One region of the Bradyrhizobium sp. 27S5 genome, then DNA from elsewhere that is predicted to be linked to it. Evidence: predicted binding sites of a transcription regulator. Region 1 holds the regulator's gene; each other region holds the start of a gene.
What was found. Region 1 encodes LexA, which represses DNA repair genes until DNA is damaged. Its sites were predicted from a motif close to TGTTCNNNNTGTGTTCNG; they were not measured.
Positions count from the first base shown of each region.

Region 2: a site for LexA is predicted at 5,022-5,039, ahead of ruvC (crossover junction endodeoxyribonuclease RuvC). Genes of this name have one in related genera too.
Region 3: a site for LexA is predicted at 2,066-2,083, ahead of WDM24_RS39065 (DNA recombination protein RmuC). Genes of this name have one in related genera too.

Region 1 is NZ_CP147714.1:4,700,925-4,710,540, reverse strand. Features, by position in the region: gene WDM24_RS22045 (MFS transporter) at 12-1,340, opposite strand; gene WDM24_RS22040 (ComEC/Rec2 family competence protein) at 1,774-4,059, shown strand; gene WDM24_RS22035 (hypothetical protein) at 4,156-4,383, opposite strand; gene WDM24_RS22030 (hypothetical protein) at 4,546-4,974, opposite strand; gene lexA (transcriptional repressor LexA) at 5,317-6,021, opposite strand; gene glp (gephyrin-like molybdotransferase Glp) at 6,254-7,465, opposite strand; gene WDM24_RS22015 (HAD family hydrolase) at 7,491-8,117, opposite strand; gene WDM24_RS22010 (hypothetical protein) at 8,881-9,030, opposite strand; gene arsC (arsenate reductase (glutaredoxin)) at 9,138-9,539, opposite strand; gene WDM24_RS22000 (MIP/aquaporin family protein) at 9,536-9,616, opposite strand, start outside.
Region 2 is NZ_CP147714.1:7,535,565-7,545,180, reverse strand. Features, by position in the region: gene WDM24_RS35620 (TIGR00282 family metallophosphoesterase) at 1-421, shown strand, start outside; gene WDM24_RS35615 (methyl-accepting chemotaxis protein) at 507-1,931, opposite strand; gene WDM24_RS35610 (methyl-accepting chemotaxis protein) at 2,133-3,893, opposite strand; gene WDM24_RS35605 (YebC/PmpR family DNA-binding transcriptional regulator) at 4,119-4,865, shown strand; gene ruvC (crossover junction endodeoxyribonuclease RuvC) at 5,065-5,592, shown strand; gene WDM24_RS35595 (ISAs1 family transposase) at 5,750-6,832, shown strand; gene ruvA (Holliday junction branch migration protein RuvA) at 7,091-7,708, shown strand; gene ruvB (Holliday junction branch migration DNA helicase RuvB) at 7,905-8,954, shown strand; gene WDM24_RS35580 (metallophosphoesterase) at 9,144-9,616, shown strand, end outside.
Region 3 is NZ_CP147714.1:8,298,860-8,308,475, forward strand. Features, by position in the region: gene truA (tRNA pseudouridine(38-40) synthase TruA) at 1-325, opposite strand, end outside; gene fmt (methionyl-tRNA formyltransferase) at 325-1,260, opposite strand; gene def (peptide deformylase) at 1,417-1,944, opposite strand; gene WDM24_RS39065 (DNA recombination protein RmuC) at 2,115-3,323, shown strand; gene WDM24_RS39070 (GIY-YIG nuclease family protein) at 3,418-3,723, shown strand; gene WDM24_RS39075 (AmpG family muropeptide MFS transporter) at 3,802-5,175, shown strand; gene WDM24_RS39080 (hypothetical protein) at 5,307-5,735, opposite strand; gene recR (recombination mediator RecR) at 5,881-6,486, opposite strand; gene WDM24_RS39090 (YbaB/EbfC family nucleoid-associated protein) at 6,487-6,807, opposite strand; gene WDM24_RS39095 (DNA polymerase III subunit gamma/tau) at 6,829-8,670, opposite strand; RNA gene ffs (signal recognition particle sRNA small type) at 8,784-8,880, opposite strand; gene WDM24_RS39105 (HIT domain-containing protein) at 8,978-9,397, shown strand; gene nudC (NAD(+) diphosphatase) at 9,404-9,616, shown strand, end outside.

The sequences.
Region 1 (9,616 bases):
GGGTCGCTCCGTCACGACGCGACTCTCTCCTCGATCTGCTCCCAAATTCTGGTCTTGCGTGTCTCCGGCATGATGAAGAGGGCGATCACGAAGCACACCGCGGGAACGACAATCGGGTAGATCAGCGCGTAGCCGATGCTGCCGGTCGCTGCGAAGGCAGCTGATGTGATGAACGGCACCAATCCGCCGCCCCAACCATTGCCGATATGATACGGCACCGAGACCGAGGTGTACCTGATCCTCGCCGGGAAGAACTCCGCCAGGAACGCGCCGACCGGCCCGTACACCATCCCGACGTAGCAGACGAGGATGAAGATGATGAAGACGGCGACCGGATAGTTGATGTGCCCCGGCTGCGTGACCATGCCGAGCCACAGATACAGCGGATAGTAGGTGATCGCGGCAAGCAGCATTCCGCCGAGGATCACGGATTTGCGGCCGATGTGATCCGACAACCAGCCAAAGAAGATCAGGCTCGGCGTTGCGATCAGCAGTGCGGTTCCCACGATGTAGGCCGAGGTAATCGCATCGACCTTGGAGACCTGCTGCAGGAAGTACAGTGCCCAGAATTGACCGCTGTACCAGACCACGCCCTGTCCGATCAGGACGACGATGGCGATCAAGATGTACTTGATGTTGGCGCTGAGGAAAGCTTCCCGCCAGGGATTCCTGGTCATCTGTCCGCGCGCCTTGATCTCCTGGAAAATCGGCGTCTCCTGGAGCTGGAGGCGGATGTAGATGGCGATGGCCACCAGCAGGAACGAGACCAGGAACGGAACGCGCCACGCCCATTCGTCAAAGGCCTGATTGCCGGCCCATGTCCGGGTCAGAACGATCACGGCCAGCGACACCACGATCCCGAGCGTCGGCGAGGTTTGTAGCCAGCCCGTGTAGTAGCCGCGGCTGTCGTCCGGAACATGCTCGGCGACGTAGGTGATGGCGCCACCATATTCGCCGCCCAAGCATAGACCCTGGATCATCCGCAAGCCGAATAGAAGGAATGCGGCCGTCAGGCCGATCGACTCATAAGTTGGGATCAGTCCGATCGCTCCCGTTCCAAGGCCCATTCCGGTCAGCGTAATGAGGAATGTATATTTGCGGCCGACCCGATCGCCCATCCATCCGAACAGGAAGGCCCCCAGCGGACGGATCAGGAATCCCGCAGTGAACAGCGCGATCGTGCTCAGCAGGGCTGCGACGGGGTGGGATTGCTCAAAGAACTTGACCGACAGAACTGCGGCCAGGCTGCCAAAGATATAGAAGTCGTACCATTCAATGATGTTTCCCACTGACGCAGCGACAATCACGCGACGAAAATCGCTAGGTACTTGAATTGTCATGTGCTGCTCCTATCAAATGCAAACGCTACTCCTCGCGTTTTTTCAGCGATTGATCCGCTCGCGGAGTGCGCGTGGTGCGCGGCGTTACAGGCGAGATTTGCGAGTTCGTCCGCAACGCCTGGTCTCAGGGGAGTTGTGAGCCACCTGAGAGGAGCTCCAGCGGCCTTCAGGTGCCGCGAGCTATCACTGCCTTATCCCTGGCTGTCCGGGAGTGAAGGCATCAGGGCAGTTTAATCCCAATGGGATCGGTACCTAATGAGACTTTCGGCTCGATCGGTTTGACGCAGGCGGCAGCTGTGGCCCGGCGCGGGGTAGGCGAGGTGCAGGACGATCCAGGTATCCGGCCTTGCCGGTCCGTATTCTGCATCCGTTCCGCTAGCGGCGAGGTCACAGCTTCCGGTAGTTTCGCGTCCCGGCAGGGATCGCAAGCGGAATGGCGGAGCAGGGCACGACGCCGGGCGGCAAACGCGGCTACGCGGGGACGTGGCCGCCGCGTGCGGCTGCGCCCGTCGGCGGCTATGTCCCGGCGCGCGCCAGCATCTGGCAGCCTTTCATCGAGACGTTGCAGCAATGGGCGCGCGCGGAGGCGGGCGCCGGCCGGCTTTTGCCATGGGTGCCGGTGGCGTTCGGCACCGGCATCGCCTTCTATTTCGCGGCCGAGCACGAGCCGGTGCTGTCGGTCGCGGCCGGCGTCGCAATTGCGCTCTGCCTGCTGGCGCTGTTGCTGCGGCGGCGCCGCGTGTTTCCCGCCATCGTGATGCTGGCTGCGGTCGCGGCGGGCTTTGCGACAGCGACGTGGAAGACGGCGCGAATTGGCCACACGGTGCTGGCGCGGCCGATGTTCTCGGTGGCGCTGACCGGCTTCGTCGAGACGCGCGACATCCGCGAGAAGACCGATCGCTTCGTGCTGCGCGTGGTCTCGATGGAGAGCCCGCGCGACATGACGAAGCTCGAGCGCGTCAGGCTCTCGGTGAAGAAGGGCACCGCGCCCGATGTCGGCAGCTTCGTCGAATTGAAGGCGCGGCTGATGCCGCCGCTCGGGCCGCAGCGTCCGGGCTCCTATGATTTCGGCCGCGACCTCTATTTCCAGAGCATCGGCGCCTCCGGCTTCGTGATGGGCGCGGTCAAGACCAGGGAACCACCGGCAGCCGGCGGCTTGGCGCTGCGCTATGCCGCCTTCATGCAGGGCCTGCGTGACGCCATCGACGCGCGCATCCGCACCACGCTCGACGGCGATCAGCGCGCGATCGCAACCGCGCTGCTGACCGGCCGGCGCGACGCGATCTCGACGCCGGTCAACGATGCGATGTTCATCTCGGGGCTCGGCCATGTGCTGTCGATCTCCGGCTACCACATGGCCGTGGTCGCGGGCGTGGTGTTCTTCGCGGTGCGCGCGCTGCTCGCGCTGTTTCCTGCGCTGACGGCGGGGCATCCGATCAAGAAATGGGCCGCGGCGGCCGCGCTCGTCGCCGCGGCGTTCTATCTCTTGCTGTCGGGGGCGGAGGTCGCAACGCAGCGATCGTTCTTCATGACGGCCGTGGTGCTGATCGCGGTGATGGTCGACCGCCGCGCGATCACCTTCCGCACGCTGGCGGTGGCGGCGCTGATCGTGCTCGCGATCGCGCCGGAGGCGCTGGTGCATCCGAGCTTCCAGATGTCGTTTGCCGCGACGCTCGGGCTGGTGGCGCTGGTGCAGATCGGGCTGCCGAACCTGTTGGCCTCGCCCGACCATTCGGCGACCGCGCGGGTTGCGTTGTGGGGCGGCCGTGAGCTCACGATGCTGATGCTGGCCTCGCTGGTGGCGGGGCTGGCGACGACACCCTACGCCGCGTTCCATTTCCATCGCGTGACGCCCTACGGGCTGCTCGCCAACCTCGCGGCGATGCCGGTGGTGTCGGCGATCGTTATGCCGGCGGGCCTGCTCGGCCTCCTCGCCATGCCGTTCGGCTTTGATGGCGTGTTCTGGGCGATCATGGGCTTTGGCATCGACTGGATGATTTTGGTGACGCAATGGGTCGCCGCGCTGCCTGGCGCGGTCGGGCGGATGGCGGCGTTCGGCATCGGGCCGCTGATCGTCGCAAGCGCGGGCATCATCCTGCTTGGGCTGTTGCGCACGCCGCTGCGCTGGTCCGGCGCGGTGCTGCTGGTGGTGGCCACAGTCTGGGCGCTGAGGGCCCCTCTGCCGGACGTGCTGATTTCTGCCGACGGCCGCAACGTCGCGGTGCGCGGCGGCGACGGGCGGCTGCATCTGATGCATAGCGCGAAGGATGCATTCCTGGTCAAGGAATGGCTGGCGGCGGATGCCGATGCGCGGACCGCCGTCGATGCGTCGCTCGGCGAGGGCGTCTCCTGCGATCCGAGCGGCTGCGTCACCCAGGGCCCGGGCGGCGCCTTCGTCGCGCTGGCGATGCGGCCGGAGGCGCTGGCCGACGATTGCGAGCGGGCGGCGCTGATCGTCACCGCGCGGCCGGCGCCGCAGGGTTGCGCGGCCTCGGTGATCGATGCCGAGCGGCTGCGGAGCCACGGTGCGCTGGTGCTGCGGCGGACCAGCGCCGGCTACGCCATTGACGCGGTGAAGCCCGGCGGCATCGACCGGCCGTGGTCGCCGGCGGTTCCCGGTGACGGTGAGAGCGAGACGGTCCTCCGCACACCCGCCGCCGCGCCGCGGCGCGCAGTCGATGCGACCCCGGCCGAGACCGACCTGCAGGGCGACGACTAGAGTTTTGGTTCTGATTTAATCAGAACCAAAACTCTAGTTTCTTGTTTTCACGCGTTTTCTTCACGCGAACCGGTGTCCACTTCGCTCGAAAACGCTTCAGCCGTTGCCGGGCGAGGGGCCGGTCGGCAGCTCGAACAGGCCGAGATGGTACTCGTCGGAATCGGGGCCGGCGTCGGGCTTCTTGACCAGGGTGAAGACGGCCTCGGGAAACTGCTCCCAGACCTTGAGATCATCGGCCGTCACTGTCAGCCAGCCGAACCGGAACATGTAGCGGCCCGGCTCGGTGACGCGTCCAGCCTTTTGCCATGTGACCTTGTCGACCACTGCGCAGGTTTCCGTGAGTGCACGTCCTCCGTACGCGATGATGCGCCAAGGCGCTCGCCGACGCAAATCTCCTGCTGCGCCCCGGAAGCGGAAATCCGGGGTCGCTCGAAATCGCCTAAGGTCATCCGCCGCCGAATGGCTCATTCCGCGGCGACGATGCGCTCAACCCAAAAACAGCGACGCGAATGCGGAGGGCCGCCGCTCCACAACCTTCGGCTTGTGCTCGACCGGCGGATGCAGTGCCGGCAATTGCAGCACGCTGACGCGCTGTCCCTCGACGAGCTGGGTCACCAGAACGTGGCTGCCGTCGGGGAATTCGACCGCGTCATGATGGCGATCGGGCACGTCGGGCTCGACTTCGTTGAACACGCCGACGCGGAAATTCATCGTCTTGGTCCAGATCCAGCGGCTGTCGTAGCGAACGTTCTCGGCGAAAGCGAGCTCGGTGCCCGGCAGCATGCAGACCGCGACAGTGGGATCGTTCTCCGAAGCAAAGCCGCGGGTCGACGTGCCGCGGAAAGTCGTGGTGATCAGCGTCTCTCCGACAATGGCGGGGCGCGATGCCACGGCGTGCAGACTATAGTCACACATCGGATGGCTCCTCTTTTCGAGGTAGCGACCCGTGCCTCTCCTTGAGGCGCAGGCCTCTACCAGAGTGGACGATAGCAAACGAGTGTCTGCTCGTTTCTGGGCGATTGTACGACTGGCCGTCGAACGCCTCAATCACAAACGCGCTACACTGCGCGAGAGGTATCAGGGCGCATCCTAGGTGGTCCGCACGTCGCACTATCTTCCAAGGAACGATCCGATCTGTTGCTCGTTCCCGGATCGGGATGACTTTTCTTCGAATCGTCATCCCGCTCCATATGTCTGTTCGAGCATGATCTTTTCGGAAAACCGCTCCGCACTTTTCCGGATCATGCTCCGCCGCCGTCAGTATTTGCGATACAGCCCGATCAGCTTGCCCTGGATGCGGACCCGGTTCGGCGGCAGGATGCGCACTTCATAGGCAGTGTTGGCCGGCTCGAGCGCGATCGATGCACCGCGGCGGCGGAAGCGCTTCAGGGTGGCTTCCTCCTCGTCGATCAGCGCCACCACGATGTCGCCGGTGTTGGCGACGTCGTTGCGCTGGATCAGCGCCATGTCGCCGTCGAGGATGCCGGCGTCGACCATGGAATCGCCGCGCACTTCCAGCGCATAGTGCTCGCCGGAGCCGAGCATGTCGGGCGGCACGCTGATGGTGTGGCTGCGGGTCTGCAGCGCCTCGATCGGCGTACCGGCCGCGATCCGGCCCATCACGGGGACGGCGACCGGACGGTTGCCGTCGTCCTCGGCGATCGGCGGCGTGCTGCTGCGCTTGCCGAGGGTGCCTTCGATGACGCTCGGCGTGAAGCCGCGGCGGCCATTGCCGCCGCCGGCCGACAGTTCGGGCAGCTTGATGACCTCGATGGCGCGGGCGCGGTTGGGCAGGCGGCGGATGAAGCCGCGCTCCTCCAGCGCAGTGATCAGGCGGTGGATACCGGACTTCGAGCGCAGGTCGAGCGCATCCTTCATCTCGTCGAAGGAGGGCGGCACGCCGGCCTCCTTCAGACGTTCATTGATGAAACGCAGAAGTTCGAACTGTTTGCGCGTGAGCATCTCGAGCATTCCCCCGGTTGATAGCGTCGTTCGATTCCGAGACTCTTCAGGTGGGGCCTTTCAGACGGGGCCTGATCTCGGGAGCGCAATGCTCCCTGGCGGCTTCCCGATTGTAGACACCAGTACTCGAAACAAATCATGAACGGACACTATATGTTCGATATGTGTTCCGCAACCACTTAATTTCCGGTGAACGCATCAGGCGGCGCGCAATCGGCAGCCCGCGAAAACCTCAGTCGGGCAGTGTGAGGATCTCGCATTCGCTGCCCTTGGCGGCGCCGGGCGCAAACGGCGGACGTACCAGAAGTGCCCGCGCCGCAGCGAGATTCCCGAGCAGCGAACTATCCTGCTGCATCACCGGCGTGGCGATCAGCGCGCCGTCCTGGCGCTCCTCGAGACGCGCGCGCAGATAGTCCTCGCGCTGGTCGTTGGCGGCGAGGTCGCGGCCGAGCAGGGCGGTCGTGCGGACATGATGGATCGTGTTCCGGCCGCTCAAAGCCCGAATCAACGGCACCAGAAACAGGAAGGCGCAGACATAGGACGACACCGGATTGCCGGGCAGGCCGATCACCCGCATGGCCCCGAGCCGGCCGTGCATCATCGGCTTGCCGGGCCGCATCGCGATCCGCCAGAACGCCATCGCGACGCCCTCTGCCTCCAGCGACTGCTTGACCAGATCGTGGTCGCCGACCGAGGCGCCGCCGGTCGTAATCAGGATGTCGGCGCCGGCCTCCCGCGCCCGGCGGATACCGGCCGTGGTCGCGGCCACCGTGTCGGCGGCCACCCCGAGATCGACGGTCTCGGCGCCTTCGGCGCGCGCCAGCGCACGCAGCGCATAGCCGTTGGAATAGACGATCTGGCCGGGGCCGGGCTGGGAGCCCGGCATCACCAGTTCGTCGCCGGTGGCGAGCACCGCGACCTTCGGGCGGCGGCGCACCGCGAGTTCCGGATAATTCATGGCGGCCGCGAGCGAGAGCGCGCGGTCGGACAGGCGGCTGCCGCCGTTGAGCAGCAGGTCGCCCTCACGGAAGTCGACGCCGGCCGGGCGGATGTGCCGTCCCGGGCTCGCTGCCTCGGTGATCGAGATGTGGTCGCCATCGACCCGGGTGTCTTCCTGGATGATGACGGCATCGGCGCCATGGGGGATGACGCCGCCGGTGAAGATCCGCACCGCTTCGCCGGCACTGAGCGTCCGCTCGAACGGCCGGCCGGCGGCGACTTCGCCGATCACCTTGAGCCGGGACTTGAGATCAGCCGCATCGGCGGCGCGCACCGCGTAGCCGTCCATGGCCGACATCGGCTCCGGCGGCTGGGTGCGGCGCGCCGCGAGGTCGTGCGCCAGCGTGCGATGGTAGGCGGCATCGAGCGCGACCATCTCCCCCGGCAGCGGTTCGGCACCGGCAAGAATGGCGGACAGGGCATCGGCAACCGGCATCAGGGCCACGCGCAAAACTCCTCAAGGCAAATGGTCAAATACCAAGTGCGGTCAGCGCCCTTGCCACGTCATCCGTCGATGTCACGTGGATGGCTTGAAGGCCGCGCGCCCGCGCACCTTCGATATTGGCAGCCAGATCGTCGAAGAACAGGATCCGCGACGCCGGCACGCCGATCGCTTCTATCACATGATCGTAGGCCGCGGCGTCGGGTTTGCGAAGGCCGATGCTCGAGGACAGGAACACGGTCCGGAAGTGGCTGAGCAGCTCGGCATAGGCGACCGAGAAATGCGCGACATGGGCCGGGTTGGTGTTCGAGAAGGCGTAGAGCGGCATTCGTCTGGCGGCGGCCGCGAGCAGGGGGGCGATGCCCGGCATCTCGCCGGTGAAGATCGAATTCCAGCCCTCGAGGAATTGCGCGTCGGTGAGCTCGACGCCGAGCGACTGGCGCAAATTCGCAAAGAACGCCGCGTCGTCGATCCGGCCGATCTCGTGATGCTTGTAACTGTCGTCGACGACGAAACGGCCGGCGAGGTCGGCCGGCGCGCAACCGGCATGCTGTGCCCAGTGCGTGATCGCCTTGTCGAGGCTGATATCGAGCACGACGCGGCCGATATCGAACAGCAGCACGTCGGCGGAGTCGGGGGTGAGTTGCGAGGTCATTGCGTGAAACCATGTACGAAAATTGCGGGCAGGCGGCAATGTCCCCGATTTGTGCGGCAGGCATGCGACCAGGGTGCTGACGTTCATTCCGGCTCGGTCCATTCTTGCGCGGTGTCATCACCCGCGCATGCGGGTGATCCAGTATTCCAGAGACGCCGGTGTGTGAGCCGAGAAGCCGCGGCGTACTGGATCGCCCGGTCGAGCCGGGCGATGACAGCGAGGACGGAGATACAGTTCCGCATTCTCGCGACATGATTTGCCCGAGTCTTACCTGTCGTTTCGCCGCTCTAAAATCAGAGGGCGCAGGGAAAGCCGGGTGCCGATCGCACCCATGGGTCCGGTGCAACAAAAAGCACCGGGGGTAGGACCACAGGTGTAACCGGAGCAATCCGGCTTTCCCTGCGCGATGGGTTACGGCTTACTTCGTGCTCTCCCCGGCGAGACTTGGCTTTTTTGTCACCGCCTTCGCAAGACGCAATTGCGTCTCACAAGGGGACACCGGCCACTAGGGCGTCAGGACCACACGACTTCACCGTCCGCCTCATGCACACTCGTCAGTCGCGCAATCGGCGTCCACCGCATCTCACCGCAACACCCGTGACGATGCGCAGCGCCCCTCGATCGGGTGAGACGGGACAATTCATACACTGAGTTGGGTGTGCCGATAAACAGAAATATTTTTGCGCGAGGGGCTTGCGCCGTCGGGCAACTCAGTGGCAGGGGCACCGGCCTTGGCGCATCAAGCTACTTCGGAGCCGCCCTTTCACATCCTCGAAAGCGCCAGACCGAAATAGGCGATGAGCGCGCCGGTGCTGAGAATGATGACGACGAGCGCTTGCTCGGAGCGTGCCTGTAAGGTTTTCCGGGTCACGGTGATGACGCTCCCTTTTCGAAAATCAATCTGTTCAACCAACGTGGGTCCGTGTCCGTTCCGGCTCCTTCCGAGGAAACTTGTGCCTTGTCCGGGGAACCACCGATGGGAAGACCCTCTCAATTGGGTTGCCATGGGGCCTCGGCCGCTTACCGCGCCTCGACCACGTCGCCGTCTTCCTTCACAAACCGTCCAACCGGAGCGTCCAGAAGGTCGACGACGGCCTCTGACGGCCGGCACAACCGCACACCATTCGGCGTCACCACGATCGGACGATTGATGAGAATGGGATGCGCAAGCATGACATCGAGCAATTCGTCGTCCGTCCATTTCGGCTGGTCGAGAGCGAGCTCCTTGTAAGGCGTTCCCTTTTCGCGCAGCAGGGCGCGCACCGAGATTCCCATCGCGGCAATCAGCTCCTTGAGTGTTTCGCGCGACGGCGGCGTCTTGAGATATTCAATGACGACGGGCTCGGTGCCACTCTGGCGGATCATCGCGAGCGTGTTGCGCGAGGTGCCGCAATCCGGGTTGTGATAAATCGTGACGGTCATGGTCGTGTCTCCGCAATGGCAACGCCGCCGGACAGTTTGGGACGGCCGAGCAGCCAGTTCATCAGCAACATGCCGGC
Region 2 (9,616 bases), 2.8 Mb from region 1:
GCTCGAGGCCTGTCCGTTGCGCGAGGGCGCCGACGCCATCGTGCTGGACTTCCATGCCGAGGCGACCAGCGAGAAGCAGGGCATCGGCTTCTTCTGCGACGGCCGTGTCAGCCTCGTGGTCGGCACCCATACCCATGTGCCGACCGCTGATCACCAGGTGCTGCCGGGCGGTACCGCCTATATGAGCGATGCCGGCATGACCGGCGACTATGATTCGGTGATCGGCATGCAGAAGGAGGAGCCGCTGCAGCGTTTCCTCACCGGCATTCCCTCCGGCCGTTTCGAGCCGGCTGCGGGCACAGCCACGCTGAGCGGCATCGCGGTCGAGACCGACGACACGACCGGGCTTGCCGTGAAGGTCGCCCCGGTCCGCGCCGGCGGACGGCTCGAGCCCGCGGTGCCGGGGTTTTGGACGTTGTAGCCCGGATAAAGCGCAGCGAAATCCGGGGGCTCGCGGGTTGAGGGGCTGATCCCGGATTGCGCTGCGCTGCATCCGGGCTACGGATTTACGACTGCCGGAAGCCCATCCGGAACGCGCCCCAGTGGCGGCCGTGCACGACGATCGGCGACGACACATCCTTCATCAGCACGAAATTGCCGCCGCCCATGTCGCGGCGGTAGGTCTGCAGCAGGAACGGCTTTGTATTGGCTGCGACCTTGCTCACCGCGCGGTCGTTGAACAGGCGGCGGTTGCGGCAATTGGCGTTGTTCCAGACCGGGTCGGGCCCCTGCGGCAGCCGGTAGTTCGGATTGTGGGTCGGCAGATAGCCGCCGCGCGCCCAGGCGACGCAGAACACGATGCGCGGATCGGTCTTCTGGATCGGGTCCTGGATCGCCGGCAGCACGCGGTCGGTGAAGCTGACATAGTTGGTGAGATATTGCTTCGGATTGGAACCCGCGATCTCGCGGTAGTTCTCGTCCATCAACTGCGCAAGCGTGATCTCGCCGCGCGCGACGGCATTCTCGAACAGCTCGGAAATCTGCTTCGCGGTGTCGATCACGACGCGGATCAGCGGCGCGTCACTGGTCTCCACGCCGCTGTCGGCGATGGTCACGATCAGGCTCTCGGACAGCTCGAGCAGCTTCGCGACGCGGCCGTCGGCGTGCTTGAGGTCGCGCGACGAGAGATCGACGCCCTTGGCGAGCTCGTTCAGCTCCGCGATCACGGTGTCGCAATGACCGAGATTGGAGGTCGCGGCGCGCGCGACGTTGTCGATCTCGGCACCGACAGATGAAAAGCCTTCCTGCACCCGCATGATGATGCCGGATATCTGCTGGGCGCCTTCGCCGGCGCTCTTGGCGCGCAGCGAGGCGTCGCTGCTCTCGCCGATCAGGCTGCCGATCTGGCCGTCGAGATCGCGCACGGTGTCGGAGATCTGATGCGTCGCCTGGCGGGTCGCCTCCGCGAGGCTCTTCACCTCGCTCGCGACCACGGCAAAGCCGCGGCCGGCGGTGCCGGCGCGCGCCGCCTCGATCGTGGCATTGAGCGCGAGCAGATTGGTCTGCTTGGCGATCGCCTCGATCGAACCGGAAACCTTGGCGACCTGGCTCAGCGCGGAGCCGACCGCGGCAAGCCGCGCCTCGATCCGCGCGACCGCGGCGACGAGTTCGGAGATGTGGCTGACCGCAGTGTCCACCGCATGGCGCGACTCCGCGATCTGGCCGACCGCGGCGGACGCGGTCGATTGCACCGCCTGCGATGCGTTGGCGATGTCGTGATTGGCCGAGACCATCGTCTCGGCCGTCGCCTGCAAATGATGGAACCGCTCCGACTGGTTGGTGACGCGGTTGGCGACCTCCTGGACGTTGCCGGCGATGTCGGCGAGTTCCACTCCGAGGCCGCCGATGCGGTCGGCAAGCTGGTCAACGAGCCGTTCGGCCAGCGTCCGGTTCGATGAGGTGTCCAGAACTGCAAGCTGCACGGCCGACATATCAGCGCTTCCTCTATCCCAGCGGTCGGTTGAGCCGCCGCAGCATTCCCCATTTCAATCTAAAACGTGATTCGCGCCGCCGGTCTTGCCTGAGCGTGCACTCCGTAGCCCGGATGCAGCGCAGCGAAATCCGGGATTCCCGCCCGTGGGCACGCTCGTCCCGGATTACGCTTCGCCGCATCCGGGCTACAGAAATTCCAATCAAAGCTTGTAGGCGGTGCGGAAGCCGCCCCAGTGCCGGCCGCGGACGCGAATCGGCACGTCGATCTCGCGCATCATCACGGTTGTGCCGTTGCCCATGTCGCGCGCATAGCTCTGCACCAGATAGGCGCGCTGATTGTGCGCGGCGGCGAGGCCCGCGGGATCGTTGAAGATGCGGCGATTGCGGCAATTGGCGGTGTTGTAGGCGACATCGCCCGGCCGCTGCGGATGCGAGTAGATCTTGTTGTGGACCGGCAGATAGCCGTTCCGGTCGACCGTCGCGCAGAACGCCAGCCGCTTGTCCTTGGCGAGGAACGCCTCGAGCAGAGCGGGCAGCGCGCGATCCGCCCAATCCAGCATCCTTGTGCGGTATTGCGCCGGATTGGTGCCGGAAATTTCGACGTAGTCGGTGTCGAACATGTCGTCGATCGTGATCGCGCCGCTCGCAAGGCCGCTCTCGAAAACCTTGGTCAGCGCCGTGCCTGCTTCCATCGCGCGGGTGATCAGTTCGGCGTTCTCCTCGTGGATCGCCCACATCCGGTCTTCGATCGTCTCGCGCAGCGCGGCGGTCGGTGCCTCGAAACGCGCCTGCGCGCCGGCCTTGGTACGGTCGCCGATCCTGATCCGGCACGCGCCGATATCCTGCAAGGTCCCAATCAGGGTCTCATGGGCCGGCAGTCTGTCGGCATCGGGCCCGCCGATCAGGACGCCATCCATCGCGATCTCGTAGACCGGCGCGGTGATGATTCCGCGCCCGGTCGTGATCTCGATCCTGAGGCTGCAGGGCAGGCGCTCGTTCTGGCGCGGGTCGTCGCGCTCGTCCTGGCGCAGCAGCACCGCGCAGCGCGCCTTCAGCTTCTGGGCGAAAGCGGTCACGGCCTTGCCGGCTTTCGCAACATTGTCGCCATGCGCGGCGGCTTCGCATGTCGCAGAGTCGATCTCGCCGGCGCTGGTGCCGACCGAGACGATGAAACTGGAGGCGGAGGCCGCGTTCTGGCCCATCTCGCCGGTGATCGCATTCTGCTCGGCGACCGCGCCGTTGACGTTCTCGAACACCGGGCGGATCGCCTCGATCGCCTGCGAGATGCGGTGCACGGCGTCGGCCGATCCGGTGGCATCCTTCTGCAGCGCCTCGATCTTCCTCGTGATCTCCTCGGTCGCGCTCTGGGTCTGCACCGCCAGCGCCTTGACCTCGGTGGCGACAACCGCAAAGCCCTTGCCGGCCGCGCCGGCGCGCGCCGCCTCGATGGTCGAGTTGAGCGCCAGCAGCGTGGTCTGCCGCGCGATCTGCGCGATCAGGTTGACGACGTTGCCGATCGCGGCCGAGGATTCGCGCAAGCGATCGACATTGGCGGTGGCCTCGCGCGCCGCCGCCGCGGCATCGTCGGCGAGCTGGCTCGCGCTGCGCACCTGCTGGCCGATGCCCTCGGCGGAATGGGTGAATCGGCCGGCAGCTTCCGAGAACGTCGTCGCGGTGTTCTGCGCGTCGCTGCTGCGGCCGCTCAGCGCGTCGGTCCGGGCACGGATGGTCGCAAGCTTGGCGGCCGTCGCTTCGGCGCCGTCGGCGACCGAGCCTGCGGCGCGCTCGAGCTGGCGGATCATCGCGCCGAGCTCGAGTTCCAGCAGTTCGAGGATTTCCCGGGCCGAATCAGTCTCGGTCGAGGAGGGGCTGTCGGGTGCAGCCGCCGCAGTTGGAACCTTCGGCGCGACGGCGGGCGCAGCCGGCTCCGGCACTTGCTTTCGAAACAAACCGAACGCCATGTGGGCTCTGTGGGGGCTGTTGGAAGTTGCCTTGGAAAGTTACGGCGGAACGGGGCGATCTTCGCATCCGGGCGTGAAGTCATGGTTAACAAGTGCCTCATATTCCGGGATGCGGTAGTATTCCGGGACCGGACGGCCCCCGCCGATCTTTGATTTTGACCGCCAGGGGCCTATAAGGCCGCGTTTTCCACCCGTTCAGACCCTACGCTTTCGAAGAGACGTCGCATGGCCGGCCATTCCCAATTCAAGAACATCATGCACCGCAAGGGCCGGCAGGATGCCCAGAGGTCGAAGCTTTTCGGCAAATTGGCCCGCGAAATCACCGTGGCGGCCAAGCTCGGCACCCCGGACCCTGCGATGAACCCGCGCCTGCGTGCCGCCGTGGTCGCGGCCCGCGCCGAGAACATGCCCAAGGACAATATCGATCGTGCGATCAAAAAGGCCGCGGGCAACGAGGGCGAGAACTATGACGAGATCCGTTACGAGGGCTATGGCCCCGGCGGCGTCGCCGTCATCGTCGAGGCGCTGACGGATAACCGCAACCGTGCCGCCTCCGACATCCGCTCCTTCTTCACCAAGTCGGGCGGCAATCTCGGCGAAACCGGCTCGGTCGCCTTCATGTTCGACCGCACCGGCATCATCGAATACGACGCCAAGGTCGCCTCCGACGATGCCATGCTGGACGCTGCGATCGAGGCAGGTGCCGACGATGTGGTTTCCAGCGAGGCCGGCCACGAGGTCTACGCCTCGCAGGACACCTTCCGCGAAGTCGCCAAGGCGCTGGAAGCGAAGTTCGGCGAGCCGCGCAAGGCGGCGCTGACCTGGAAGCCGCAGAACACCGTCGCGGTCGACGACGAGACCGGCGAAAAGCTGTTGAAGCTGATGGACCTGCTCAACGAGCACGACGACGTGCAGAACGTGTTCGCCAATTTCGAGGTGTCCGACGCGCTGATCGCGAAGATGGGCGGCTGATCCACTTGTTCCGCTGTCATCGCCCGACTTGATCGGGCGATCCAGTATTCCAGAGACCCGAGTTTGATCCGAGAAGCCGCGGCGTACTGAATCCCCGCTTTCGCGGGGATGACGAGCGAGGCTCGCTGCTACGACCGCGGCAGGGGATGACCCGCCCGTTTGTGTTTCGTTCTCCCGGCGCAGGCGGTATCACTACCCCATGACATCGCAGCCGATTCGCTCTCCCGTCCGCATCATCGGTATCGATCCGGGTCTCCGCCGCACCGGCTGGGGCGTGATCGAGACCGAAGGCAATCGTCTCGTCTATATCGCCTGCGGCTCGGTCGAGCCGCCGGATGATGTGCCGCTGGCGAACCGGCTGCTCGCAATCCATGAGGGGCTGGCCGCCGTGCTCGGCGACTACAAGCCGGCGGAGGCGGCGGTCGAGCAGACCTTCGTCAACAAGGACGGCGTCGCCACGCTGAAGCTCGGCCAGGCCCGCGGGGTCGCCATGCTGGCGCCCGCAATGTTTGGTATCTCGGTCGCCGAATACGCACCGAACCAGGTCAAGAAGACCGTGGTCGGCGCCGGACACGCCGAGAAGAACCAGATCCAGGTGATGCTGAAGATCCTGTTGCCGAAAGCCGAGCCGCGGTCCGCCGACGCCGCCGACGCGCTCGCGGTCGCGATCACCCACGCCCATCACCGCCAGAGCACCGCGCTGCGGCTCAGGGTGGCGAGCCTATGAGGGACTCTTCTGACGTATCGCGAAGTGAGGAGAGCACACTGGTTGGGCTCCCTCCCCCCTTGCGGGGTAGGGGAATCGCATATGGCTCAGGAGGGGTGTTGCCAAGCGGTTGGAACTGGATTCTTTGGGGGTCTCTCGATTGTCGAGGGAGACCCAAATGCGCAAACTCAGGCGCCTGTTTCGACCGCTCAAGGATCCACGCGCCGGCAACACGCGACACGATTTGTTGGAGATCCTCGTCATTGCCTTGGCGGCGACGCTGGCCGGCGCCAAGACCTGCACCGAGTTCGAGTTCTTCGGCAAAGGCCGAGAGCAGCTGTTGCGGAAGTTCCTGGAGCTTGGACACGGTATTCCTAGCCACGACACGTTCAGCAACGTCTTCCGCGTGCTGGACCCGAAGGGTCTGGAAGCGGTTTTGCGTAAGTTCAGCAAGAGCTTCGGCGTCAAGGGCGTGGTCAGCATCGACGGCAAGGCGTTGCGCGGAGCCTTCACGCGTGGCCGGCGGGCTACGCCGCTACATATGGTCAACGTCTGGGCGGCAGGCACGCGCATGGCGTTGGCGCAGAGAAAGGCTCCCAATCGCAACGAGATTGCCGGCGCTCTCGAAGTCCTCGCCCTGCTCGATCTGGATGGTGCTCTTGTCACCGCCGACGCCTTGCATTGCCGGCCCGACACGGCGCAGGCCATCCGCGATCGGAAGGGCCACTATGTATTGGCCATCAAGAGTAATCGCGGCCGGCTCTTCAAAGCCGTCAAGGCGCTGCTCGATACGGCCCGGAAGCCAGCGCGGGCGAGCCAGCGAAGGACATCGGCCCACGGCCGCATCGAGCGCCGGCAGGCCATCGTCGTGCCGGCCCCAGACTTGGCAAAGCAATACAGCTTCCCTGCTATCGCTGTCGTCGGTCGCATCGATAGTTGGCGCGCCAAGGCCGGCAAGACAGCCAAACACACGGCCCGATACTTTCTGGCCTCACGCCGGTTGTCGGCCAAGAAGCTGCTCGAGGCCGTCCGCGCCCACTGGGGTATCGAGAACAACTTGCATTGGGTTCTCGACGTTCTGTTCGACGAAGACGCCTGCCGTAGCCGCAAGGGCCATGCCGCCGAAAATCTTGCCGCCATCCGAAAGCTGGCACTTAACGCTCTACAAGCCACGCCAGGTCCCACGCGCACCAGCCACAAAATGCTCCAGGCCAGATGGAATAACGACTTCCTTCTCTCCGTCCTCGCCCATATGCGATAGCCCTACCTTGCGGGGGAGGGTTGGGGAGAGGGGTAAGCCCCGGGCGACGGTGCGCGATGTGCGACGACGAGGCATCAACGAAGCGCGCGAGACAAGTGAGTGCGGTGCGAGCGTTGTTATGCGTCAGCCAACTGAGCAAGCGGCACCCCTCTCCCTAACCCTCCCCCGCAAGGGGGGAGGGAACCCTTCCGCTGGTGCCTCCCTCACCGAAGTCGAAACGATCGTGCGAGCCACGAGCGCCGAACTTGGGGGGGCGCGATGATCGGCAAGCTCAAGGGCCTGATCGACTCCTACGGCGAGGACTACGTGATCCTCGACGTCGGCGGCGTCGGCTATCAGGTGCATTGCGCGAGCCGCACGCTGCAAGCGTTGCCGTCGCCGGGCGCAGCGGCGGTGCTTTCGATCGAGACCTATGTCCGCGAGGACCAGATCAAACTGTTCGGCTTCCGCTCGGATCTTGAGCGCGAATGGTTTCGCCTGTTGCAGACCGTGCAGGGCGTCGGCGCCAAGGTCGCGCTCGCGGTGCTCGGCACGCTGCCGCCGACAGATTTGGCCAACGCGATCGCGCTGCGCGACAAGGCGGCGGTTGCGCGTACGCCGGGGGTCGGGCCGAAGGTCGCCGAGCGCATCGTCAGCGAATTGAAGGACAAGGCGCCGGGCTTTGCCGATGTCGATCCCGCGGTGGTGCAGCTGTCGGGCGCGATCGACAACAACCGCGCGCCGCGCCCGGTGACGGACGCGATCTCCGCGCTGGTCAATCTCGGTTACGGCCAGCCGCAGGCTGCCGCCGCCATCGCCACCGCCTCGCGCAGCGCCGGTGAGCAGGCCGAGACCGCGCAGCTGATCCGGCTGGGCCTGAAGGAATTGTCGAAGTGAGTGATGCGCCGGAGCGGATTTTTTCTTCACCTCGCCCCGCTTGCGGGGAGAGGTCGGATCGCATCGCAGATGCGATCCGGGTGAGGGGGTACAGGTCTCAACACACACCCTGCTCGCGGATGGAGCCCCCCACCCCGACCCTCTCCCCGCAAGGGCGGGGCGAGGGAGAACAACGATCTCGTGCTAGTTTCGCATCATGAACACGCCCTCGCGCATGGTTTCGCCCGAACGCCGCTCCGATGATGTCGGCGACACCGCGCTGCGTCCGCAGTCGCTGTCGGAATTCGTCGGCCAGGCCCAGGCGCGCAAGAATCTCTCGATCTTCATCGAGGCCGCGAAGAAGCGCGGCGAGGCGCTCGATCATGTGCTGTTCGTCGGTCCCCCGGGCCTCGGCAAGACCACGCTGGCGCAGATCGTCGCGCGCGAGCTCGGCGTCGGCTTTCGTGCCACCTCGGGTCCGGTGATCGCGAAGGCCGGCGATCTCGCCGCGCTGCTCACCAATCTGGAAGAGCGTGACGTGCTGTTCATCGACGAGATCCATCGCCTGAGCCCGGCGGTCGAGGAAGTGCTCTATCCCGCGATGGAGGATTTTCAGCTCGACCTGATCATCGGCGAGGGCCCGGCGGCGCGCTCGGTGAAGATCGAGCTGTCGAAATTCACTTTGGTCGGCGCGACGACGCGCGCGGGCCTGCTCACCAATCCGCTGCGCGACCGCTTCGGGATTCCGATCCGGCTGAATTTCTACACCGAGGACGAGCTGGAGAAGATCGTCACCCGCGGTGCCCGCGTACTCAACATCGGCATGAGCCCTGACGGCGCCAACGAGATCGCGCGCCGCGCCCGCGGCACGCCGAGGATCGCCGGCCGCCTGCTGCGCCGGGTGCGCGACTTTGCCTCCGCGGCGGACGCCGACGCGATTGATCGCGGCATCGCCGACCGCGCGCTGAGTGCGCTCGAGGTCGACAGTGCCGGGCTCGATGCGATGGACCGGCGCTATCTGACCACCATCGCCCTGAACTATGGCGGCGGGCCGGTTGGCGTCGAGACCATGGCGGCGGCACTGTCGGAGCCGCGCGATGCGATCGAGGACATCATCGAGCCCTATCTGATCCAGTGCGGTTATCTGCAGCGTACGCCGCGCGGAAGGCTGCTGACCTCGCATGCCTTCCGTCATCTCGGCCTCGCCGAGCCGAACCGCGATCCCTCGCAGTTCGGCCTGTTCGGCAATAATGGCGACGAGGACTGAGCTGCTCCCGAAGTCGTGAAAAGACGTGTTGGTGCAGCGCATCGCGCAGCCGGGTAACCTTGCCCGCTAACCCTTGCGAAGTCTCTGCAGGCCGTCTGCACAAACGCGGCCCAATTCCGCTCCAATCAAAGGGCTTATGATTGGTCGGAGCGTTTCCAGGAAGCGTCAGGCATCACCGATCAAACGTCCATGATTTCACGTCGTCATTTGCTTCGCGGGTTCGGCGGATTGACCGCCGTCACCGCCTCGACCGCGGCCTACGGCCTGAGCGAGCCGGTCGTCCGGCTCACCCTCACGCGTTACGATCTGTCGCCGCGGCAATGGCCGGCGGACTTTCCGCTCAAGATTGCCGTGCTCGCCGACATCCACGCCTGCGATCCCTGGATGTCGCTCAATCGTATCGAGACAATCGTCGAGCACACCAATGCGTTGAACGCCGACATCATCGTTTTGCTTGGCGACTATGTCGCGGGGCTGCGTCACGTCACGCGGTTCATTCCGGCCTCCGAATGGGCTGCGGTGCTAAAGGGCCTGAAGGCGCCGCTCGGCGTGCATGCCGTGCTCGGCAATCACGACTATTGGGAAGACAAGGCGGTACAGCGTCTGGGGCAGGGCACACCGGTCGCGCGCCGTGCGCTGGAGCGGGCCGGCATCCCGGTCTA
Region 3 (9,616 bases), 3.6 Mb from region 1:
GCTTGGTCGCCGAGAAGCGCGCCTCGAAATCGTCAGGCACGATATCAGCCGCCAGCACGCCGATCGGATTGGGCCGCAGATGCGCGTTCAACCCGTCGCGGAAGCGGCCGGGCGGGAAATGCTTGGCGATGTCGCAATGCGCGACCTGGCCGCGCGCGTGCACGCCGGCATCGGTACGGCCGGCGCCATGGACGCGCACGTCCTCGCCGCAGATCGCCTTGACCGCCGTCTCCAACGCGCCCTGCACGGTCGGCGCGGTGTCCTGGATCTGCCAGCCGGAGAACGGCGTGCCGTCATATTCGATGGTGAGTTTGTAGCGCGGCATCAGGCGAGCCGCGCAGGCGGCTTCAGCGGAGTGCCGTGCAGAAAATCCGCCGCTTTCATCGGCGCCTTGCCGGCGCGCTGCAATTCGAGAATCCGGATCGCACCCTCGCCGCAGGCGATGGCAAATTTGTCGTCGAGCACATCGCCCGGCTCGTCCGAGCCCTTGGCGAATTCGCAACGCAGGATTTTCAGCCGCACCGGCTCGCCTTCGCCTGATAGCTCGCACCAGGCACCGGGGAATGGCGAGAGCCCGTGAATGTGCCGAAGCACCGCATGCGCCGGCTGCGTCCAGTCGATTCGCGCCTCGGCCTTCTCGATCTTGGCGGCGTAGGTGACGCCGTCCTCGCTCTGCTTCGTAAGCTGCAAGCCGCCACGCTGCAGCGCGCCCATCGCGCGCACCATCAAATCGGCACCGAGCGGCGCCAGCGCGTCGTGCAGATCGGATGCCGTCATGCTGTCTGAGATCGGCAGCCGCTCGGCCATCGCGACGTCGCCCGTGTCGAGGCCGACATCCATCTTCATCACCATCACGCCGCTCTCGGCGTCACCCGCCATGATGGCGCGGTTGATCGGCGCGGCGCCGCGCCAGCGCGGCAGCAGCGAGGCGTGCAGGTTGAAGCAGCCGAGCCTGGGCGCATCGAGGATCGCCTGCGGCAGGATCATGCCATAGGCGACGACGACGGCGGCATCCGCGTCATGCGCGCGAAATTCCTCGAGCGCTTCCGGCGTCTTCAACGTCTTCGGCGTCAGCACCGGAATGCCGAGGCGGCGCGCCTCCTGCTCGACCGGCGTCGGCTGCAACTGCAGCCCGCGCCGCCCGCCCGGCTTCGGCGCGCGAGTGTAGACGGCTACGACCTCATGGCCATGGGCCACAAGCTCCAGCAGCGTCGGCACTGCGAAATCGGGCGTGCCCATGAAGATCAGACGGAGCGGCATCAACAGCACTCGCTGCGTTCCCTCCCCCCTTGTGGGGGAGGGTTAGGGAGGGGGGTAGCCGCAACGGCGGTGCTTGCGGCTACCCCCCTCTCCGGCTCTCCCCCACAAGGGGGGAGAGGGCGCATCGCACAAGCGGAAACGCTGTTCACGCTACACTCACTCCGCCGCGCGCTTGGCGGCCTTCTCGAATTTCTTGAAAACGCGGTCGCGCTTCAGCTTCGACAGATAGTCCACGAACAGCACGCCGTTGAGGTGGTCGATCTCGTGCTGGATGCAGGTGGCGTAGAGCCCCTCGGCATCCTCTTCATGCACCTTGCCGTCGAGGTCGGTGAAGCGCAGGCGCACCCGCGCCGGACGCTCGACCTCCTCGTAATATTCGGGGATCGACAGGCAGCCCTCTTCGTAGACCGACAGCTCTTCCGAATGCGAAATGATCTCCGGATTGATGAACACCCGCGGCTGCGGCGTGGTCTCGCCGTTCTCGTCGCGCTTGGCGAGGTCCATGGTGATCAGCCGCAGCGGCTGCGCGACCTGGATTGCCGCGAGCCCGATGCCGGGCGCGTCATACATGGTCTCGAGCATGTCGTCGGCGAGCTTGCGGATCTCCGGCGTCACCTTCTCGATCGCCTTCGACACCAGCCGCAACTGCTTGTCCGGCAGAATGATGATTTCTCTGATAGCCATGGCCGCGATTTAAGCTGCGGGCATGATGCGGTCAATGCGTTCGGGAACCCCTTAAGGCGGCCTTAACCACGTTTCTTTACACAGCGTTAACCAAGAAAATTGAGGGAGCGTTTACCATAAATGTTCCCTTTTCGTTCGGAAGCGACGCCGAATCGGCTACAACGGCTGGCATGAACGAGATTCTCCTCACGATCGGCGACCTCCCGGTCCGCGTCTCCGACGCGTTGATCGGCCTTGGCGCGCTGGCGCTGATGCTGCTGTTCGCCATCGCGGTGGTGATCGCACGAGCCAGCCGGCGCAGCGCGGAACTGGCGATGGCCCAGGCCATTCGGGCCGACGAGCTGGAAGAGCGGCTCGCCGACATGCTGCGAGCCCAGAGCGAGGCCTCCGGGCGGGTCGATGCCATGGGGCAGGCGCTGGCCGGCCGCCAGGCCGAGATGGCCCGTGCCGTCAACGAGCGGCTGGATTCGGTGACCCACCGGGTCGGCCAGTCGATGGAACAGACCACGCGCAACACGATGGATTCGCTGCGTGTGCTGCATGAGCGACTCGGCATCATCGACCACGCCCACAAGAACCTCAACGAACTCACCACCCAGGTCACGACGCTGCGCGACGTGCTCGCCAACAAGCAATCCCGCGGCGCGTTCGGCCAGGCGCGGATGGAGGCGATCGTCCAGGACGGCATGCCGAAGGGCTCGTTCGAGTTCCAGTACACGCTGACCACCGGGAAGCGGCCGGATTGCGTGGTGTTCCTGCCCGACCAGCGCCCGCTCTGCATCGACGCGAAATTCCCGCTCGAAGCCATGACCGCGCTGCACGATGCGCGCAGCGACGAAGAGCGCAAATTCGCCAGCCAGCGGCTGCGCGCCGACGTGCTGAAGCATGTCAGCGACATCGCGGAGAAGTACCTGATCCCCGGCGAGACCCAGGACACCGCGCTGATGTTCGTGCCGTCGGAGTCGGTCTATGCCGAAATCCATGACGGCTTCGACGACGTGATCCAGAAGGCCTATCGCGCCCGCGTCGTGCTGGTATCGCCCTCGCTGCTGATGCTGGCGATCCAGGTGATGCAGCAGATCCTGAAGGACGCCCGCATCCGCGACGCCGCCGACCAGATCCGCAACGAGGTGATGCATCTCGGCGATGATCTGGCCCGCCTGCGCGAGCGCGTGCTCAAGCTGCAGAACCATTTCGGCCAGGTGAACGAGGACGTCAGGCAGATCCTGATCTCCGCCGACAAGATCGAAAAGCGCGCTGGCCGCATCGAGGAACTCGACTTCAGCAAGTCCGAGACCCCGATCGAAGTCCCCCGCTTCGTCAAGCCCGCCGCCCCCGAGCTGTTCCCCGCCCCGCGCAAGCTGCAGGCGGGGGAGTAGGTGTTGTCTTTAGAAGTTGTTTAGCGCGCTCGCGCCACCCAATCGGGGTCATCGCCCGGCTTGACCGGGCGATTCAGTATCCCAGAGACGGAAGTTGGGAACACGTAGCTACTACATCTACATTCTCGCCAGCCGCCTCGGCGGCACACTCTACATCGGTGTGACAAATGACCTCATTCGCCGCGTCGGCGAGCACAGACTGAAACTCATCGAGAGTTTCACTGAGAAATATGATGTGGTGAAGCTCGTTTATTTCGAGCAATTCGATGATCCTGAGAGCGCGATCCATCGCGAGAAGCGGCTCAAGAAATGGCCGCGCGCGTGGAAGATTTCGCTGATTGAGAAGGATAATCCGGACTGGAACGACCTCTATCAGGAAACTGCCGCAGGCGGCGGATAGGCCTCTGGGATACTGGATCGCCCGGTCAAGCCGGGCGATGACAGTCTTTTTGGGGCCGAATCTGGTAACACCGGTTTTATGACAGCACCTGAAGCTACGTCAGACGCGTCCGCGAAGCCGCAGGAACTTGCCGCCACCTCCTGGCGCGACAGCTTCGCGGTCTATCTGCAGCCGCGGGTGCTGATCGTGCTGCTGCTCGGCTTCTCCTCAGGCCTGCCGCTGGCGCTGTCGGGCTCGACGCTGCAGGTGTGGATGAAGGAGGCCGGGGTCGATCTCGGCACCATCGGGCTGCTCGCGCTGATCGGCACCCCCTACACGCTGAAATTCCTCTGGGCGCCGCTGGTCGACGCACTGCATGTGCCGCTGTTCACGCAAATGTTCGGTCGCCGTCGCGGCTGGCTGCTGTTCTCGCAGCTGTTGCTGATCGCGACGATCCTGGTGCTGGCGATGGCCGATCCGGCGCGATCGCCATGGTTCGCGGCCTTTGCCGCGCTGCTGGTCGCAGCCGCCTCATCGACGCAGGACATCGTGGTCGATGCCTTCCGCGTCGAAAGCCTGCCGGAAAGCGAGCAGGCTGCCGGCATGGCATCCTATGTCGCGGCCTACCGCATCGGCATGCTGGTCTCGACCGCAGGCGCGCTGTTCATCGTCAGCGGTTTCGAGTCCGCCGGAGTGGCGCGCCCGTCGGCGTGGATGTGGGGCTATGTGGTGATGGCCGCGCTGGTCGTGATCGGCATTGTCACCGCGTTGGCTGCGACCGAGCCGGCCCAATCGAAAGGCGCGGAGGCGGCCACGCATGCGCAGACCGCAGCCGAACGCGTATGGCACGCGGCGCTCGGCGCGTTCTCCGAGTTCCTCAGCCGCAAGGATGCATTCGCGGCGCTCGCCTTTGTGGTGCTGTTCAAGTTCACCGACGCGTTCTCGGGCACCATGACCGCGCCGTTCGTGATCGACATCGGCTTTTCCAAGGTCGACTACGCGGCAATCGTGAAGGGCGTCGGTCTCGCGGCGACCTTGATCGGCGGATTTGCCGGCGGCTTCGTGGCGCGGCGCTATTCGCTCGCCACCAGCCTTTGGATCGGCGGCGTGCTGCAGGCGGTCGCCAACCTCTCGTTCTCCTGGCTCGCGCATGTCGGCGTCGATCAATGGGCGCTCGCGCTGGCGATCACGGCGGAGAACTTCACCAGTGCGATCGGCACCGTGATCTTCGTCGCCTATCTCTCGGCGCTGTGTCGCAACCCGCTGCACACCGCGACCCAGTATGCGCTGCTCACGGCGCTGGCAGCCGTTGGCCGCACCTATTTGTCGTCGGGCGCGGGCTATGTGGCCAAGGCCGTCGGCTGGCCGGTGTTCTTCGCGATCTGCGTGCTGGTCGCGATCCCGAGCCTGATCCTGCTCGCCTGGCTGCAGCGCCGCGGGCATTTTGATGAGTTGGGGCCGGTGAGGGTTTAAGCCTCCGCTGTCGTCACCCGCGCAGGCGGGTGACCCAGTATTCCAGAGACAGTTGTGCTTGAATCGAGAGGCCGCGGCGTACTGGATCGCCCGGTCGAGCCGGGCGATGACATCGTAATTGAGGCACGGCCCTACTTCGCCACCACGCTCCACTTGGTGACGATGGCTTCGCTCATCTGGCCGGCGTCCTGGGCGCAGGCGACCTCGTCGACCTTCACCGAGATTTCCTTGCCGGTAAGACTCTTCAGCTGCGCGGCCTGGGCATCGTTGGTCGGAATGAGCTGGAAGGTTTCCGGCCCGGTCTCGAGGTTGCAGAGACCGTTCGGCGGCGGCAGACGACGCGGCTCGCTGGTGATCTGGTAGGTCGCGACGCGCTTGCCACGGTTCTTGGCATCGCGCACCTTCAGGGCGCTGAGTTCTCCCGACAGCACGTCGCCGGCCCGGATCATCTTGCCGGGCTTCTGCGGCGCGTCGCTCTGCTGCGCAATGGCGCAAGGCGCGGCGAAGGTGGCTGCCAGAAACGCAAAGCCCAAGCGTACGCCGAATCGGTGTGTCGTCATTTTCAGGAGTTCCGTATCTAGATTCGTCAGAGCGTGAATGACCGTCCCCGAATCGCCATCCACCCTATCATTTTGTTTCAGCGCGATCTTTTCGGCTGTCGCCGATCGCCTGGCGAACGTCGCCGTGCCGGCTCTCGATCGCGCGCTAGAACAGCGTCCGCTGCCGCATGGCTGCGGATAGCGTACCTTCATCGAGGTAATCAAGCTCTCCGCCGACCGGCACGCCATGCGCCAGCCGCGTCACCCGCACATTGGCCTCCGACAGCAGGTCGGTGATGTAATGCGCGGTGGTCTGGCCGTCGACGGTCGCATTCAGCGCGAGAATGATCTCGCTGACCTCAGGCGCATGCGCGCGCGCCACCAGCTGATCGATGGTGAGATCCTGCGGGCCGACGCCGTCGAGCGGCGACAGCGTTGCGCCCAGCACGTGATAGCGGCCATTGGTCGCATTGGCGCGTTCCAGCGCCCAGAGATCGGCGACATCGGCGACCACGACGATGATCGAGCGATCGCGGCGCGGATCGGTGCAGACCGTGCAGGGATTTTGTGTATCGATGTTTCCGCAGGTCTTGCAGACCTGGATCTTGTCGATGGCGACCTGCAACGCCGCGGTCAGCGGCGTCATCAGAGCCTCGCGCTTCTTGATCAGGTGCAGCGCCGCGCGCCGCGCCGAGCGCGGGCCCAGCCCAGGCAGCCGCGCCAGCAGCTGGATCAGGCGTTCAATCTCGGGGCCGGCAACGCTTGCAGCCATTTAGGTCGGACCAAATCCCGGCGGCAGGCCGAGCCCGCCGGTGATAGCCATCATCTTCTCCTGCATCGCGGTCTCCGCCTTGCGGCGGGCGTCGCCGAGCGCGGTGACCAGCAAATCCTCGAGCACCTCGCGTTCCTCCGGCTTCATCAGCGACGGATCGATCTTGATGCCCTTCACGTCCATCTTGGCGGTCATGCGCACCGCGACCAGGCCGCCGCCGGAAATGCCCTCGACCTCGACATTGCCGAGCTCGTCCTGCATCGCCTGCATCTTGGATTGCAGCTGCGCTGCCTGCTTCATCATGCCGAGAAAATCAGCCATGCGTGCGTTCCTATCACCAGATCAATCGTCGTCGCTGTCGGAAGTTTCAATCGGGTCTTCGCCGGTCGCATCCGCTACCGGCACCTCCGCGGCAAGGCGGCGGACCTCGACCACCTTCGTACCGGGAAAGCGCGCCAGCACCTCCTGCACGCGCGGATCGGCTTCCGCGGCGCGCTGATGCTCGCTGCGCGCCAGTTCGTTCTGCGAACGCACGGTGGGCTGGCCGGCCTCGTTCGAGATGATCACGGTCCAGCGCCGCCCGGTCCACAGTTCGAGCTTGCGCGACAGATCGGTGACGAGCGCGCGCTGCGCCTTCGGCTCAAGCGCGATCTCGAGCTGGCCATCCTCGATGCGCACAAGCCGCACATCGGCCTCCAGCGCACTCTTGGTCATGATGTCGCGCTTCTCGCCGGCGAGCGCGATCAGCTGCGGGAAGCTTGATATCCGCAGTGCCGGCGCGGCATCGGCAGCCGGCGCCGCCATCTGCGGACGCGCGGCGAAATCGGCGCGTGGCGCCCCCTGCGGGGCACGCACCGGCGCCGACGACATCGCAGACATCGCCGAGGACGGCGCGCCGCGCGACGGCTGCGACGCGGCCGAGCCTGAGGTCGCGGGCGCTGAGCCACCGCCGTTCTGCTCGATCATCCGGATCGCTTCATCCGGCGTCGGCAGGTCGGCGACATAGGCGATCCGCACCAGCACCATCTCGGCGGCAGCTGCCGGACGCGTCGCGGTCTGCACCTCGGTGATGCCCTTGAACAGCATCTGCCACATCCGCGACAGCACGCGAAACGACAGCTTTGCGGCGAATTCGCGCGCGCGCACCCGCTCGGTCTCGCCGAACGCGACATTGTCGGCGGTCGCCGGCACGGCCTTCACGCGGGTGACGAAATTGACGAACTCGGCAAGGTCGGACAGCACCACCACCGGATCGGCGCCGACGTCATACTGCGCGCGGAATTCGGCGAAGGCTGAGGCGAGATCGCCGCGCGCCAGCGAATCAAAGAGATCGATGACGCGGGTGCGATCGGCAAGGCCGAGCATCTGCCTGACCGCGTCGGCCTTCACAATGCCCGCGGCATGCGCGATCGCCTGGTCGAACAGCGACAGCGAGTCGCGCACTGAGCCTTCGGCCGCGCGCGCGATGATGCCAAGCGCCTCCGGTTCGACCTCGACGCCCTCCTTCGCGGCAATATTGCCGAGATGCTTCATCAGCACGTCGGCCTCGACGCGGCGCAGATCGAAACGCTGGCAGCGCGACAGCACCGTGATTGGCACCTTGCGGATTTCGGTGGTGGCGAACACGAACTTGGCGTGCTCCGGCGGCTCCTCCAGCGTCTTCAGGAAGGCGTTGAAGGCCGCCGTCGACAGCATGTGGACTTCGTCGATGATGTAGACCTTGTAGCGCGCGCTCGCCGGCGCATAGCGCACGCTGTCATTGATCTGGCGAACATCGTCGACGCCGGTATGGGACGCGGCGTCCATCTCCAGCACGTCCATGTGCCGGCTTTCCATGATCGCCTGGCAGTGCACGCCGAGGTCGGGCATGTGGATGGTCGGCCCCTTCACCGAGCCGTCCGGCTTGGCGTAGTTCAAGGCGCGGGCGAGGATGCGCGCGGTGGTGGTCTTGCCGACCCCGCGGACGCCGGTGAGGATCCAGGCCTGCGGAATCCGCCCGGTCTCGAACGCGTTCGAGACGGTGCGGACCATGGCCTCCTGGCCGATCAGATCCTCGAAGCTGGAGGGGCGGTATTTGCGGGCGAGAACGCGGTACGGCTTGGCCGTATCCGGCGCGCCACCCAAATCAAAGCCGCTCTGGCTTGCGCCGTCGGACGGTTGGGAGGGGTCGCCAGCGTCATTCATGCATCGATCCGCAACTTGGGAATTGTCTCTTGCAGCCGGCGTGCGGATAGGAGCCGAAATCAAGCGCCGGGCGCGGAGACCGCCATTCCAGCACGATTCGCTCGGAAAAACAGGTAGGAGACTGACGAGCGACCCGATCCGGACCTCGTTAGGGCTGCTTCCTTCCGGACCTGACCCGGTTGGCGAGTGGCTCGTCCACCGCCAATCTCCCGGTCCCTATTTGGGGCCAAAACCGCCGGAAAGCAAGCGGCCTGACCGTGCTTTGTGGGACTTGTGTGGGAACACGGAAAGGCATTATTTGCCCCTCATGTCCGCCTCCAATTGGTCGCTGCATTCGCAGCTCAAAAAAGACACCATCGACATCGGCGACCTGCCGCTGTGCAAGGTGCTCGTCATCAAGGATGCGCATTATCCTTGGCTGCTGCTGGTGCCGCGGCGCGACGGCGCGGTCGAGATCATCGACCTCGGCGAGGTCGAGCAGGCGCAGCTGATGACGGAGATCACCCGCGTCTCGCGGGCCCTGAAAGAGGTCACCAAGTGCGACAAGCTGAATGTCGCCGCGCTCGGCAACCTCGTCCCGCAGCTTCATGTCCATGTCATCGCGCGCCGTACCAGCGACGCTGCATGGCCGCGTCCCGTTTGGGGCGTGATGCCGCCGCTGGCGCATGACGCCGAGGAAGTGCAGAATTTCATCAGCGCGCTTCGCCGCAACATCTGGTTGGGTTGAAATTCAATGTCCGCATCCGATTCCTTTCCGCTCGGCCAGCCGGCCTTCGTCACCCATGTGCTGGACCGCGCCGCCCATCTGCGCAGCAATGACGAAAAACTGTTCGCGCTCGAAGGCCATCGCGAGGCCCGCGCCTATGTGATCTATCGCGACTCGCTGGTGGTGAAGCAGGAGGATGGCGGCGCCCGCGCGCTGCTCTCGCTGGAGGAGGCCCGCGGC